One region of the Thiorhodovibrio litoralis genome, then DNA from elsewhere that is predicted to be linked to it. Evidence: predicted binding sites of a transcription regulator. Region 1 holds the regulator's gene; the other holds the start of a gene.
What was found. Region 1 encodes sigma-54, which starts transcription at its own class of promoters, with help from an activator protein. Its sites were predicted from a motif close to TGGCANGNTNCNTGCTT; they were not measured.
Positions count from the first base shown of each region.

Region 2: a site for sigma-54 is predicted at 2,315-2,331, ahead of flgA (flagellar basal body P-ring formation chaperone FlgA). Genes of this name have one in related genera too.

Region 1 is NZ_CP121473.1:4,706,391-4,711,013, forward strand. It holds gene lptC (LPS export ABC transporter periplasmic protein LptC) at 1-304, shown strand, start outside; gene lptA (lipopolysaccharide transport periplasmic protein LptA) at 460-978, shown strand; gene lptB (LPS export ABC transporter ATP-binding protein) at 975-1,760, shown strand; gene Thiosp_RS21470 (RNA polymerase factor sigma-54) at 1,973-3,466, shown strand; gene hpf (ribosome hibernation-promoting factor, HPF/YfiA family) at 3,613-3,981, shown strand; gene Thiosp_RS21480 (PTS sugar transporter subunit IIA) at 4,099-4,623, shown strand, end outside.
Region 2 is NZ_CP121473.1:334,275-338,897, reverse strand. It holds gene fliK (flagellar hook-length control protein FliK) at 1-276, opposite strand, end outside; gene Thiosp_RS01590 (flagella synthesis protein FlgN) at 392-880, opposite strand; gene flgM (flagellar biosynthesis anti-sigma factor FlgM) at 974-1,300, opposite strand; gene flgA (flagellar basal body P-ring formation chaperone FlgA) at 1,439-2,251, opposite strand; gene Thiosp_RS01575 (chemotaxis protein) at 2,486-3,430, shown strand; gene Thiosp_RS01570 (CheR family methyltransferase) at 3,522-4,334, shown strand; gene flgB (flagellar basal body rod protein FlgB) at 4,467-4,623, shown strand, end outside.

The DNA.
Region 1 (4,623 bases):
GCCACCTTGGCGGATCAGTTCGGACTCTGGTTGGGTTTCGGCCGGGAGCGAGCGCATCCTGCTGAGCGGCGCTGTGCGCGCACAACGCGCAGCCACCTCTGAGACGGATGCCATGGCCTTCGCGACCAGCGAAATCGAGCTTTTTCCAGACGATCGGCTGGCAGAAACTGATCGCTTCGTCGAGCTTGAGCGCGGCCCGGACCGCCTGACAGCTATTGACGGCATGCGCTTCTGGTACAGTGAGCCCATGCACGGCAAGTTTTTCGGGCGGGTGCGCGCAAGAATCGCGACGGACAAGAAATGACCCGCCGAGGCCAGACACTTCGAGGCCAGACACTTCGAGGCCAGACACGCCCAGCCCAATAGCGAAACGCAATTGCGAACGCCAAGTTTGAAAAACAGGCCTATTCCCGCCCCTCACCCAGACAATGCAATCACCGAACCCGGACCCTTCCTGCCATGCGACCCGACAATAATCCAGCTTTCAGACTGTCTCTGATTCTGTTTTGTCTCAATGTACTGACTGTCGCACCGGCGTTCGCACTCGACAGCGATCAGGGCCAGCCGTTGTTCATTGAGGCCGATGCCGTGGAACTCGACGAACAGACCTCCCAAAGCCGCTACATCGGCAGTGTCGAGGTGCAACAGGGGAGCATGCGGATTCTTGCCGACGAGGTTCAGGTCGAACACCGTCAGGATCGCCAGCCGCGCACCATCGTCGCCGTGGGCAACCCGGCGAAATATCGCCAAATGACAGAAGGCGAAACCGAGCCCGTTCTCGGACGCGCCCAGCGGATGGAATACAATGCCGACCGTGACGAGCTCACCTTGATTGACCGCGCGGTACTGACCCAAGGGCAGGATCGCTTCGCCAGCGATCGTATCGTCTACAACCGCAAGACCGAGCGCGTTACCGCCGGCACCAGCGCGCAGGGGCGCGAGCGGGTCAAGATCACCATCACACCAGAAGAGGAATGACCACCGCCTCCCCCGCCAAGTCGGCTGCTGGCTCCAGCTCCCGCCCCCGCTCCGCTCACCTGGCCCTGCAGGCCGAGGGTCTGGCCAAGAGTTATCGTCGGCGCCGGGTCGTTGATGGCGTCAACATCAGCGTCAGCGCTGGCGAGGTGGTGGGACTGCTCGGCCCCAATGGTGCCGGCAAGACAACCAGCTTTTACATGATCGTCGGCCTGGTGGCCGCAGATGGCGGGCGCATCCTGCTCGCCGGCGAGGACGTCAGCCTCGCACCCATGCATGCCCGCGCCCGGCGCGGCCTGAGCTACCTGGCCCAGGAGCCCTCGGTATTTCGCAAGCTGAGCGCCACCGACAACCTGATGGCCGTGCTCGAGACCCGCCCGGAACTCGACGAGCGCCAGCGCCGGCAGCTGTGCGAGGCGCTGCTCGACGAGCTCGGCATCGCGCATATCGCCGAATCCATGGCGCTGAGTCTGTCCGGCGGCGAGCGCCGACGGCTCGAAATCGCCCGCGCCCTGGCGGTCGAGCCGAAGATCATGCTGCTTGACGAACCCTTCGCCGGTGTCGACCCCATCGCCGTGGTCGATATCAAGAAGATCATTACTCATCTGCGCGAGCGCGGCATCGGGGTGCTGGTGACCGACCATAATGTCCGCGAGACGCTCGACATCTGCGATCGCGCATACATCATCAGCGACGGCCAAGTCATCGCCGAGGGCGCGCCCTCCGAGTTGCTTGCCAACACCCAGGTTCGCACGGTTTACCTCGGAGAGCATTTCCGCCTGTAAGCCGACGCTGTTGCGCTGCTAACGTTTCCCACGAACACATTCGCCCCCAGGCCACCACGGTCGTGGCGCTGACAAAAGCCGATCGCGCTCCCCAGCTTGCGTCGAGGCGGAAAAGATCAGCTACAATCAAGAATGCCTATGCAAGTTTCATTCGCTGCGAGAACCCTTCTCTTCATGCCTGATCACGCCGGAGTCTGACCGAAAGCGTCGCGATGAAGCAGACCATTCAACTGCGCCTCGGCCAGCAGCTGACGATGACGCCGCAGCTGCAGCAGGCCATCAAGCTTCTGCAACTCTCCACCCTGGACCTGCAGCAGGAAATCCAGCAGGCGCTTGAATCCAACCTGATGCTCGAGAGCGCTGACGATGATCCGCCAGAGCAAAGCCTCGGCGACCAGGGCACGGGCCTTGAGGACATCTCCGCGCGTGACATTGAACGGCAGATCGAGGACGCCCGCATCGACGACTCCCTGCGCCCTGAGCGCGATGACATGCCGGCCGAGCTGCCGACCGACAGTCAGTGGGCCGATACCTTCGACAGCTACACAGCAAGCGGCAGCGCGCCAAGCAACAACGGCAGCGACGGCAATGACTTCGATCTCTTCGCGCAGCGCTCTCGCCCGCAGACGCTGCACGATCACATCGACTGGCAGCTCAACCTGACCCGTTTCGGGGAACGCGACCGAGCCGTTGCCGAGGCATTGATCGACGCCATCGACGCCGATGGTTATCTGCGTCTCGACCTCGATGAACTGCCAGACATTCTCAACGACCCCGATCTGGAGCGCGACGAGATCGATGCCGTGCTGCATCGTATTCAGTCCTTCGACCCTGCCGGAATCGCCGCGCGCGATCTGCGCGAGTGCCTGATTCTGCAACTGCGTCAGCTCACTGACGTCCAGCCGCAGCGCGACCATGCCCTGGCCATCTGCGAGCACCATTTTGACGCCTTGGCGCGCAACGACCTCGACAGCATGCGACGCAGCACCAAACTTGGCGACGACGACCTCGCCAGGGCACTGAGTCTGATCCGCTCGCTCAACCCGCGCCCCGGCTCCGCCGTGACCGAGGTGCGCCCCGAGTACATTAAGCCAGACGTACTCGTGCGTCGGCGCAACGGCCGTTGGACAGTGGAGCTTAATCCGGACACCACACCGAGAATCCGCGTCAACGAGAGCTACCGCCAGCTCATTCGTCGTGCCGACAAGGCAGCCGACAACCAGTGCATGAAATCCCACCTACAGGAAGCCCAGTGGTTCATCAAAAGCCTGCTCAGCCGCAACGACACCGTGCTGCGCGTCGCGAGCAAAATTGTCGAGCTGCAGCAGGACTTCTTCGACTTCGGCGAAGAAGCCATGCGTCCGTTGGTGTTGCGCGATATCGCCGAGACACTCGAGCTGCACGAATCCACCGTCTCGCGCGTCACCACGCAGAAATACATGCACACACCGAGGGGCACTCTCGAGTTTAAGTATTTTTTCTCAAGCCATGTCAACACGACTTCAGGAGGCGAATGTTCGTCCACCGCCATCAGAGCCTTCATCCGCAAACTGGTCGCTGCCGAGACGCCCAACAAGCCTCTGAGCGACAACAAAATCGCGGATGTTTTATCTGATCAAGGCATCAAGGTGGCGCGGCGGACAGTCGCCAAATACCGCGAAGCCATGGGCATACCGCCCTCAAACGAGCGTAAGCGCCTCGCCTGACCGCCCGGGGATTTCACTAACCGGCATTTTCACTAACCGGAGTTTTCACTAACCGCGATTTTCACTAAGGGCTTCCTTTGTGATGAAATCCCCCAGGGCTGGCGTAGCCGCCATCGTTGCGTTCGATCATCCAGGAGAGACAATCTATGCAAATCAAGCTCACAGGTCATCATATCGACATCACCGAGCCGCTTAAGGACTATGTCGATAATAAATTTTCCCGCCTGGAGCGCCATTTCGACCATGTCATCAACGCGCACGTCATACTGACCGTCGAGAAGCTCCGCCAAAAGGCGGAAGCCACGCTGCTCATCAATGGCGCCAGTGTTTTTGCCGACGCCACGCACGAAGACATGTACGCCGCCATTGACGGACTGATCGACAAACTCGACCGTCAGGTGATCAAATACAAGGAAAAGCGCCAGAGTCATCGCGCGCCGGGAGCCAAAGCCGCCAGTGCCGAACTCGCGGCCACCAGCGAGCCCGCGCCCGGCGAGGACCCGGCGGAGACTTAACCCAAGCCAAGAGACTCATCGCATCACGCACGCAAATCACTCGAGTCTCTAGCTGATTCATACCGGAGCCGGTCATGCCGGCTCCGGTTTTTGTTTCCCACGGGAGAGCCACCAACCATGTTCCCCCCACAACTCATCGTCGAACACCGGGTGCTCGGCGCGGCCAGTATCAGCAGCAAAAAGCGCCTGCTCGAGACCCTGGCTGAACTGCTGGTCGGCGAATTGCCTGAGCTCAGCCGCGAGTCCGTCTTCGACCGCCTGCTCGAGCGCGAGCGCCTCGGCAGCACCGGGCTCGGGCACGGCGTCGCCCTGCCGCACGCGCGGGTGGCGGAAGTGACGGACGCCATTGGCGCCTTCGTCCAAATGCGCGAGCCGGTTCCCTTCGATGCCATTGACGACCAGCCGGTCGACCTGGCCTTCGCGCTGCTGGTCCCCGAGACGGCCAACGAAATGCATCTGCAGCTGCTGGCCGACCTTGCCGCGCTATTCAACCAGGACCAGCTGCGACAGAAGCTGCGCGACGCTGAGGGGCCCGACGCGCTGCTGGCGCTTCTGACTGAAGCGGCCCCCGCAGAAGCTGCGCCAAGCAGCTCTCCGGCCAACTCTCCAGCCAGCTCTCCGACCAGTTCTCTGCCCAGCTCG
Region 2 (4,623 bases), 1.1 Mb from region 1:
CAGCGCGTCCAGGAGGGCCGGGCGCAGGCTGTCGGTCACGCCCACACGCATGTTCTGCGACCACTGGCCGCCTTCGCCCTGGGTGCGCAGCCGCACCTCCATCTCACCCGATCTCTGCACCGCTTTCACCTGCACCTCGACGCGCGAGCCAAGTGCCACGCGGGTGCTTTCGCGCGCCTGATCGACCGCCGCACGCGCGGTCCGCGTGGCATCGGCAACACGCGCCGACTGCGCGCCGGTGTTGGCGCCGGTGTTGATCTGGCTGGGCTCTGTCATCGCAAAACCCGATCACCATCGCAGCAGATTGCGGGAGCAGGTTCTCGCACACCCCCGCCCGAGTGCTGAAAGGGCGGTGGCGAACGGGCGAGACGTGGGGATGCCACAGAGCGCGTCAGGCCTGGGTCAGGGTGCGACCGAGCACGGTGCCGGACTGCGAATGCCCTTGTGCCGAATAGGTATTGCCGTTGTCATCCTCGCCGCGGATTAACTTCAGCGCGGTGGCGACGCGCTGACGACCGCGCTCGATCGCCTGGGCATTGGTGCGGTTCATCAGCTCGCAACTGGCCGCGAGTTCGCGCAGCCGCTTCCAGCCGACGGTGGCGGTTTCGTGCTCTGCCGCTGTCGGCTCGCCATCCTTAAGAAAAGCGTCCATGCCGTCGGCGGTGAACGTGTGACCGGCGGCCTCGACAATCTGCTGCAAGCCCGCAGTGGCTTGTTCAATTTGCTCAAGCACCCGTTGCTTATTTTCCACCAAGGCCTGCAGATGCTCAGGGTCACGGCCATCGAGCGTGGCGGTTTCCTCAAGCAGCAGCTTCTCGAGCTGGCCCGCGAGATCGATCGAGTGATCGAGTGCATGCAGAAAGTTGTGATGCTGTGACATGCTAACGTCCATGGTGCGTCATCCCCGGAGGATGAAGCTGCTGTTTCACGTATAGGCTCACTTTGAAGGCTTGCCGCGGATAATCAACCCTTGTTAATCGAGCAACCCCTCGAGTTCAATCAGTTTGTCCGCCAGGCGCCGGTTGTCGATCGGATAGCGCCCCTCGGCAATGGCGTCGCGAATTTCCTGCACCCGGTCGGCGTCGAAAGGCGCGGTGGCTGCGTCGGCCTGCGCGGCGCTGAGCGCGCGCGCAAGGGCTGTCAGCTCAAGCGACTCGCCCTGGTTTGCAGCGGAGCTTGCAGCAGCAGATGTGCCCGCCGCTTTGCCGGCAGCACCGCTTTTGCCAGCGGATCGCGGGGAGCCCTTAGACCCGACTCGCTCCGCGCGACCTTTATTCGCTCCCAGGTTTTTGATGTCCATCGGTCATCTTGCTGTCAAAATTCGCTAGCGGCCTTAACCGAATCTTAGCCTAACGGCGAAGGCAACGGGAAATGAAAACCCATGGAATTGCGTCAACATCATCGTGCCACCCCGCTTCAACGCGATGCAACCAGCGGGTTAGAGCGGAATCCTGACCACGCCAGGGGATTCGATGACACCTTCGACAACCCGCTCGCTTGAGTTGTTGCGCACCCGGATGCGATCCCCCGCGCCGCCGTCCTCCAGCGCCTCGCCGCTCATGCTGACGCGTATGCCGCCGCCCTCGGAGAGCAGGCGCACGAGTTGACCGCGCTCAACCCAGAGCGGCGTTTTCAGGTGGGAATCGGTGATGATGTCACCGGGGCGTAGCGAGCGGCGTACCTGCATGCCGACGGTATCGGTCAGATCATCGTAGTAGCCGCCCAACAAGGCACCGGTCTCGCGCTGCTCGAGTTTGACGTCCGTGGGCATGACCATGCTGCTGCGGTTCAGCGGGCCGGCGGCCACCACGACCGCGCCAAAGCGCTCGACGCGGGCGGATACGAACAACGACCAGCGCACCGGCCCCTGACATTGGATCTTCACACTGGTGTTACCCGTTTTGCGCGCACCCGGTGCCAGACTGGCTTGAAGGTCATGCTCGCAAAGCTTAAGGCGCAGCCGCGGGTCGACCGGGTCGACGGAGACCTTGACCTTCGCACCGCCATCGCCGCCCGCCACATGATGAAGAAAGGTCTTGGCCGCGCGCTGGATATTGGTAACCGGCTCGATCTCTTCAGTGGCGGCCAAGCCGGCCGCGTTTGCCTGCGCGATGATTCCCACTTGGCCGCTGATTCCTTGGACCAGGAAAAGGGCGCTGAAGCATAGCAAGGGCGCACTGATCAGCCAGCGCCAGTTGGGCGCCAGACGCTGGCGCCTCGGTTGCGGGGTTCTGAGGTTGATAGTTTGCATCTCTTGCTCCGTCTTGCCTATGGGCGATGAGGCGATTTCGGCTCCTGTTCGTTGCGCAGGAGAATGCAAGACCGAGGCCATTTTTACCGACCGCGCCGGCGCGAGCAGTAGTCGCGGTTGCAGCGACCAGCCAGCGGACCAAAAACCGCCGATGGCTTAAGCCATGTTGCCGCTTTTAGGCTATCATCCAATGAGTGGCACCCATGCGATCGGGGCCAAGGGTCTGGAGGTTTAATGAGTCAATTTATTGACGATGTCGACCAACGCACGCAGATGGTCGGGCAGAACCGAATGGAGCTTTTGCTGTTCCATCTCGGTGGCACCCAAACCTTCGGCATCAATGTGTTTAAGGTGCGCGAGGTCATCGCCAAGCCACGACTGCGCCAGCTGCCGGGCTCGGCGGCTATTGTTTGCGGGGTCGCCAACATCCGCGGCAAGACGGTGTCGATCATCGATCTGGCCAGCGCCATCGGCTTCGGCGCCCAGACAATTTCGCCAAATCAGGACGCCAAGGTCATTGTCACCGAGTTCAATCGTTCGGTGCAGGGCTTCTGGGTCTCGAATGTGGACCGGATCGTGAATGTCAGTTGGGAAAAGGTCAAGCCCCCGCCGCGCGGCACCGAGCACGAGAGCTTTCTGGTGGCGGTCACGGAGATCGACAACCGCTGGGTTGAAATCATCGATGTTGAACGGGTATTCGTGCAAGTCAACCCACTTGCACGCGAGGTTTCAACGGAGTTCAAAGAGCAGGCGCGTGCGGTCGCGGGCGATGGCGCACAACGCGTACTGGTGGTGGATGATTCGATGGTAGCGCGCAGACAGATCGAGCGCAGCGTGTCGGATCTCGGCTTTGCAGTCGAGGCGCGTTCCGACGGACTCCAGGCGCTGGAGTACCTTGAGACACTTGAGCAGACCCAACCCGCGCACGAGCAGATCGCGCTAGTGATTTCCGACATTGAAATGCCACGCATGGACGGCTACACGCTGACGCGCAAGATCCGCGAAAGCCCGCATTTGCGACACTTGAATGTGATCTTGCATTCCTCGTTGAGCGGTCAGTTCAATGCCGATCTGGTAAAACGTGCTGGCGCGGATCATTTTCTGCCAAAATTCGATCCTGACGAGCTTGCCGCCGCCATCTTGAAATATACTCGCCAGCAGCTAACGCATGAGGCTTGAAGTAGCGACCCCTTGAAGCACCCGGAAAGACTCCGATGCGTGCCGGACCACCTTGCCAGATCAACTTGCCAGATAATTGCGCCATGTTACCGTGATTGACCCGCAGGACTACACTGAATTTTCTCGCTTTTTGAGCGAATGCTGCGGGCTGGTGCTCGGCTCAAACCGCCAGTACCTGGTCTCCAGCCGCCTGTCGCGCCTGCTCGAGGAGTTCTCTTTCGCCAGCGTCGAGGAGCTGCTGCGAGCGTTGCGCAGCTCGGCCCAGCCCAAGCTCAAGTCGCGCGTCATCGATGCCATGACCACCAACGAAACCTCCTGGTTTCGCGACGGTTACCCGTTCGAGATGCTGCACCACATCATCCTGCCGGACCTTGCTGCTTCCAAGCGCTCCATCCGCGTCTGGTCAGCCGCCGCTTCCACCGGGCAGGAGGCTTTTAGCATTGCCATGGTGCTGAGCGAGTATGCCAGCGCCAATCCGATGAAAGCGCCAAGCGCCAGCATTGTGGGTACCGACTTGTCTGAGTCGGCGCTAGCCGAGGCCCGCACTGGCATCTACGACGGCCTGAGCATCGTGCGCGGCCTGAGTGAGGAGCGCCGCAAGCGTTTTTTCGACACCGTCGAGAACGGCCACAAGATCAAGCCGGAGCTCCAGCGCCAGGTGCGCTTTCAGAAGCTCAACCTGCTCGACTCCTACGCCACGCTCGGCAAGTTCGACATTGTCTTCTGCCGCAATGTGCTGATCTACTTCTCCGCCGAAACCAAGAGTCGAGTTTTTGACGGTATCGCCCGGCAGATGGACCCGGGCGGCTATCTCTTCATTGGCGCTTCCGAGTCTGTCTCCCCCTACACCAAAGCCTTCGAACTCGAGCGCACCCCGCGCGGCTCGGTCCTGCGCCGGGTCTGATCGCCTCATCCCCTAATCGCGCCCGCGCGCGATTGCCCATCGATTTCCTCCTGCTTGCTCCGCCCTACTTCGGCTGGCACGGGCATTGCTTGTTCATGACCAAGACATTGGGTCAGCCATGCAGGACAAGCCATGAGCCTCTCTCTCGACAAAGCACTAGGCATTTCGCCGCAAGCCCTTCTGGTCAGGGCGGACCGCACCGAGTTGTTGGCGTCAAACCTCGCCAACGCCGAAACCCCCAACTACAAGGCGCGCGACGTCGACTTTCGCGACGCGCTCTCACAGGCAG